DNA from 2 places in the Staphylococcus pasteuri genome. Region 2 is predicted to be linked to the other one. Evidence: a T-box and tRNA genes for the amino acid it is inferred to sense, from the RefSeq annotation. Region 2 holds a T-box; the other holds one or more tRNA genes.
The links. The T-box of region 2 lies ahead of serS (serine--tRNA ligase). A T-box ahead of a tRNA ligase gene usually reads a tRNA of that ligase, here a tRNA-Ser.
Positions count from the first base shown of each region.

Region 1 (3,439 bases), 160 kb from region 2:
GGGACATGTATTAATTCTTGGTGACGTTGGAAAGAATTTTGGTCAAGGTATGAGTGGTGGTGTTAGTTACATCTTCCCAAGTGATGTTAATGAATTTAAAGAAAAGCATGCACTTTCTACTATGGAATTTAGTGATGTGACATATGAAGAAGAAAAGCAATTTATTAAATCAATGCTAGAAGCTCATGTGAAATATACACATAGTTCAAAAGCACAAACACTACTACAACGCTTCGATCAAATTTCAGAATCAGTCGTAAAAGTGATACCTAAAGATTATAAATTAATGATGCAAAAAATTGATATTCAATTACGTCATCATAATCAAAAAGACGAAGCAATGTTAGCAGCATTTTATGATGAAAGAACAAGTATAGATACAAAATTAAAACCGGCAGTAGTTTATTAAGAAAGAGGGATTATCATGGGCGAGTTTAAAGGGTTTATGAAATATGAAAAACAAGCATTATCAGAGTTGTCTTTGATTGATCGTCTTTCAAACCACAAAGCATTTCAAAATCGATTTTCAAAAGATGATGCTTCAATTCAAGGTGCAAGATGTATGGATTGTGGTACACCATTTTGTCAAAGTGGATTATCCTATGGGAATGAAACCATAGGATGTCCAATTGGTAATTACATACCTGAATGGAATGATCTTGTTTATCGTGGTGACTATAAAACTGCCTACGAAAGACTTAGCGAAACTAATAATTTTCCGGAATTTACAGGGCGTGTATGTCCAGCACCATGTGAACATGCATGTGTGATGAAAATTAATAGAGAGTCAGTAGCGATTAAAGGTATTGAACGAACTATTATTGATGAAGCTTATGACAATGGCTGGGTTAAACCGAAATATCCTGAAGCGGATAGAAATGAAACAATTGCAATTGTTGGAAGTGGTCCGGCCGGTTTGACAGCAGCAGATGAACTTAATCATCGAGGATATAAAGTGACAGTATACGAACGTGCTAAAGAACCGGGTGGATTATTGATGTATGGTATTCCTAATATGAAGTTAGATAAAGATGTTGTGAGACGTCGTGTCAAATTAATGGAAGAAGCTGGCATTACATTCAAAACAGGTATAGAAATAGGTGTAGATATCAATCGTGAAGAACTAGAAAAGATGTATGATGCAATAATTCTATGCACTGGTTCTCAAAATGCTAGAGACTTACCTTTAGAAGGACGTATGGGTTACGGTATACATTTTGCAATGGATTATTTAACTGAACAAACTCAATTTTTAAATGGTGAAATTGACGAGGTAACAATAACAGCTAAAGATAAAAATGTCATCATTATCGGAGCAGGTGATACAGGTGCAGACTGTGTTGCTACTGCATTACGTGAAAATTGCAAATCTGTCGTACAGTTTAATAAGTATACGAAATTACCTGAAGAAATCACTTTTGAAACCAATACGTCATGGCCATTAGCCTTACCAGTATTTAAAATGGATTATGCTCATAAGGAATATGAAGCACGTTTTGGTCAAGAACCACGTGCTTATGGTGTACAAACGATGAGGTATGATGTGGATCATATTGGTAATGTTAGAGGACTCTATACACAAGTAATTAGTGAAACTGAAGATGGAACTGTAATGGGAGAAGGGTCAGAAAAATTTTGGCCTGCTGATTTAGTATTACTTTCCATTGGTTTTGTAGGTACTGAAACGACAATTCCACAATCATTTGGTATTAAAACTGAAAGAAATAAAATTATTGCTAATGATAGAGATTTTAGAACGAATCATTCGAAAATTTTTGCTGCTGGTGATGCTCGAAGAGGTCAAAGTCTTGTTGTTTGGGCTATTAAAGAAGGTAGAGCAGTGGCTGATGCAGTTGAAAGTTATTTAAATCAAAAAATTCTAGTGTAAAAAAAGAATTGACTTTTAATGAACGCTATTATAATATATTTATTGTGTTCAATGGAGGAATACCCAAGTTCGGCTGAAGGGATCGGTCTTGAAAACCGACAGGGCCTTAACGGGCCGCGGGGGTTCGAATCCCTCTTCCTCCGCCATTAGAATTTTAAATCCAAGACTAATAGATATAAAAGGCAAGTATTCATTTATCAATGAGTATTTGCCTTTTTTATTTGTTTTTGGAGTCAAAAACCCTCATCTTTAATGCATTAGTAATGTCCGTCCACATTTGATAGATACAGGTTTTAATCTGCGCAGTCCATAATTAGTTCTTAACTGTTAAATCAATATTAATAATGGCGTATTTGTGAATTTAACATTGAACGATTAACTCTACTTTTCTGAAAGCCTTTACATAACTTGTCTAGACAAGTTATAATCAGCATAAGAAAACAAAGGAGTGACGGCTATGGCTGTAAATAATAAAGATGTAAAAGCCATTGTAGATGCAATTGGGGGCAAAGAAAATCTAGACACTGCAACACACTGCGTGACAAGGTTACGATTAGTGTTAAAAGACGATAACAAGGTAGATAAAGATGCATTAAGTGATAATCCTTTAGTAAAAGGACAATTCAAAGCAGATCATCAATACCAAATTGTTATTGGTCCGGGGACAGTTGATGAAGTCTATAAACAATTTGTAGCAGAAACCGGAGCAGAAGAAGCATCTAAAGATGACGCTAAACAAGCTGCAGCGAAAAAGGGGAATCCTATACAAAGATTGATTAAATTGTTAGGGGATATATTTATACCAATCTTGCCAGCGATTGTAACTGCAGGTTTATTAATGGGGATTAATAACATTTTAACCATGGAAGGTCTTTTTGGTCCTAAAAAGTTAATAGAAATGTACCCGCAAATTGCGGATATTTCAGATATGATTAACGTTATAGCTAACACAGCCTTCATTTTCTTACCAGCGTTAATTGGTTGGAGTAGTATGCGAGTGTTTGGAGGAAGTCCGATTTTAGGTTTAGTATTGGGACTTATTTTGATGAATCCACAACTTGTCTCTCAATACGATATCGGTAAAGGACATATACCAACTTGGAATTTATTTGGATTAGAAATTAAACAATTGAATTATCAAGGACAAGTTTTACCAGTATTATTAGCTACATATGTTTTGGCAAAAATTGAAAAAGTACTTAATAAAGTTGTACATGATTCCATTAAAATGCTAGTTGTTGGTCCAGTTGCACTGTTAATAACAGGCTTCTTGGCATTTATTGTTATCGGACCAATTGCCTTAATATTAGGTACAGGAATTACAAATGGAGTAACATATGTTTTCGAACATGCAGGTTGGTTAGGTGGTGCCTTATATGGTTTATTATACGCGCCACTTGTTATCACAGGACTGCACCACATGTTCTTAGCTGTTGACTTCCAATTAATGGGTAGTAGTTTAGGCGGTACATATTTATGGCCAATTTTAGCCATTTCTAATATTTGCCAAGGGTCAGCAGCATTTGGTGCATGGATTGTCTACAAACGTAA
Region 1 is NZ_JAUOQO010000004.1:282,164-285,602, forward strand. Features, by position in the region: gene gltB (glutamate synthase large subunit) at 1-409, shown strand, start outside; gene Q4528_RS06365 (glutamate synthase subunit beta) at 425-1,888, shown strand; tRNA gene Q4528_RS06370 (tRNA-Ser) at 1,942-2,034, shown strand; gene treP (PTS system trehalose-specific EIIBC component) at 2,346-3,439, shown strand, end outside.
Region 1: it encodes a tRNA-Ser, which carries the amino acid that the T-box ahead of serS (serine--tRNA ligase) is inferred to sense. The anticodon was not compared.

Region 2 (3,439 bases):
TTGTCATTACAACGTTTAATATATGACAGAATTTTCAATAAATATTTAGACTTACCCGCATATAATTACAGATATTTTTTTAAATTTAATGCTCCCCTACCCTGCTTCATATATAAAATGGCATAAAAAAATACGTGGCAATGATGGCTCTTCATTACCACGCATGTTTACTATTTATTCGCAAACAATCTTATTATTTAGTTGGCTTTTGAATGTGAGTTTTACCACCCATGAATGGTACTAAGGCTTCAGGGATTGTTACAGTACCATCTTCATTTTGGTAGTTCTCAACGATTGCTGCGAATGTACGACCTACAGCTAAACCACTACCATTTAACGTATGCGCTAATTCAGGTTTAGCTGCATTATCACGTTTGAAACGGATATTTGCACGACGTGCTTGGAAATCAGTACAGTTTGAGCAAGAACTAATTTCTTTGTAATCATTGTAGCTTGGTAACCATACTTCTAAGTCATATGTTTTACTAGCACTGAATCCGATATCTCCAGTACAAAGAATCACACGACGGTATGGTAAACCTAATTCTTCTAAGATAGCTTCAGCGTTTGATGTCATTTCTTCTAAAGCATCCCAAGAATCTTCAGGTTTTTCGAAACGTACCATTTCAACTTTATCGAATTGGTGTAAACGAATTAAACCTCTTGTATCTCTACCAGCTGAACCCGCTTCACTACGGAAACATGCAGATTGTCCAGTGAATTTTTCAGGTAATACACCTGGTTGAATAATTTCATCACGGTAGAAGTTAGTTAAAGGTACTTCAGCAGTTGGGATTGTGTATAATCCTTCTTTTTCTACTTTAAATAAGTCTTCTTCGAATTTAGGTAATTGTCCTGTACCAAACATAGTATCAGAGTTAACTAATTGAGGAACCATCATTTCAGTGTAACCATGTTGAGTTGTATGTTTAGTAATCATATAGTTCATTAAAGCACGTTCTAATTGTGCGCCATCTCTTGTTAAGTATACGAAACGTGCACCAGAGATTTTAGCAGCACGATCAAAATCAGCCATTTTAAGATCTTCTACGATATCCCAGTGAGCTTTAGCTTCAAAATCAAATTCACGTGGTGTACCCCATTTTTTAACTTCAATATTTTCTTCATCTGAATCACCTTGAGGTACATCATCATTGATAAGGTTAGGAATACGGACAAGAATGTCAGTCATTTTATTATCAATTTCATTTAATTGTGTATCATATTCTTTAATATCATCACCTAATTGACGCATTTCAGCAATAACGTCATCAGCGTTTTCTTTATTACGTTTCTTCTGAGCAATTTCTTCACTTACTTTATTACGTTGTGCTTTCATTTCTTCTGTCTTGCTAATTAAAGTACGACGTTTTTCGTCTAATTCTAATACTTCATCGACTACTTTAGGGTCGTCTCCTCTTAATTCAATTTTGCTCTTAACTCTATCTGGCTCAGTTCTAAAAAGTTTAATATCTAACATGAAACCTTCATCCTTTCCCATTTCCTATAATTTATATTTAGCGTGACAACAATGTATAAAAGCATACAAAAAGACCACGCCCCAACAAGGGACGTGGTCTACGCGTTGCCACCCTATTTAACAAACAAAGAAAATATCTAACAAAGATATTACTTTATCTGCACTTAACTAAAATAACGGTTATTCACCGGTTGTTCACTATATGTAGGTAGATTCACATTAAAGTGGATTACTTGTTCTCACTAACCACAAGCTCTCTGAAATCCATCATTAATACTACTTGGCCTACGAACAATATTTTATTAACTTACTCACAATATAGCAAAGTTTTTTGTAATTTTCAAGTTATTTTAAAATTCAATAATTTTATTTAACTGATCTTAATGATATGCACTATCTTTTAGATACTGGGATACAGCTTCTATATCTTTATGGAATTGTCTGTCTTGTTTAATAGATGGCACAATATTTCTAAATTCGTCATATTTAGCACGTGTTTTTGGTGATAATCCTTCTATACCTTTAAGTTCGACAGCTTGTAAGGCAATAATACATTCAATTGCAATAACTCTTCTCGCATTTTCAATCATTTGATAACCGTGTCTTGAGGCGATAGTTCCCATTGAAACATGGTCTTCTTGGTTAGCTGAAGAAGGGATAGAATCTACACTCGCTGGATGAGCTAATGTTTTATTTTCAGAAACTAAACTTGCTGCTGCATATTGCATAATCATCGCACCACTTTGTAATCCAGGCTCTGGACTTAAAAATGCTGGTAAATCTCCATTAAGTTGTGGATTAACTAAACGTTCAACACATCGCTCAGAAACGTTTGCTAGTTCGCTCACACCTAGTTTTAAATGATCTAAAGCAAATGCAATCGGTTGGCCATGGAAATTACCTCCAGAAATAACTGTAGTTTCACCATCTTCTTCAAATATAAGAGGATTATCATTAGCGGCATTCATTTCAAACTCTAACTTTTCTTTTACATAATTAAACACTTGATAGCTAGCGCCATGAATTTGTGGAATGCAACGTAAAGAGTATGCATCTTGAACGCGAATTTCAGCTTGTCTTGTCGTTAATTGAGAATCTGCTAACCAGTCACGCATACGTGCAGCTACATCAACCTGTTCTTGACTATTTCTAACGGTATGCACTCTATGGTCATATGCATCAATGATACCGTTTAATGCTTGGTGAGTTAATGAAGCAACCCATTCTGCTTGGTATCCTAAATCTTCCGCTTCTATATAGTTGATAACGCCTTGAGCTGTCATAGCTTGTGTACCATTGATTAAGGCTAATCCTTCTTTTGCTTGTAAATGTAATGGTGTTCTTCCTAATTCATTTAAGACATATCGACTGTCTACTTCTTCATTTTTATAATATACAAGACCTTCACCGATAAGCGCTAACGCTAAATGGGATAAAGGCGCTAAGTCACCAGAAGCACCTAATGAACCTTGTTGTGGAATCACAGGTATAATGCGTTCATTGATAAAATATTGTAATTGATCAACTAATTCTAATGTTACACCGGAATGTCCTTTCAATAATGTATTTAAACGTAAAATCATCATAACAAGCGATACTTCTTCAGAGAAGGGTTCACCCATACCACATGCATGTGAACGTATTAAATTGACTTGTAAATCATTATATTGCGTAGAATCAATACGCACATCACTAAATAGACCGAAACCAGTTGTAATACCATAAATCGTTTCATTATTATTAATAATTCCTTCTACTACACTTCTACTTTTTTTAACTCTTTCTAATGCTTCTTCTGTAATTTCAATTTTTAAATCTTGGTGTAATAATTGTTTGATATCTTCAATCGTTAAAGCATCTCCATTTAAAAATAAAGTCATAGAAACAGCTCCCTTTTTGTAGAATTAAAACTTCTATTAGTAAAAAGTATACGTTTTCATTTTTACATAAACAATACCT
Region 2 is NZ_JAUOQO010000004.1:124,804-128,242, forward strand. Features, by position in the region: gene serS (serine--tRNA ligase) at 194-1,480, opposite strand; T-box leader at 1,565-1,782, opposite strand; gene hutH (histidine ammonia-lyase) at 1,861-3,360, opposite strand.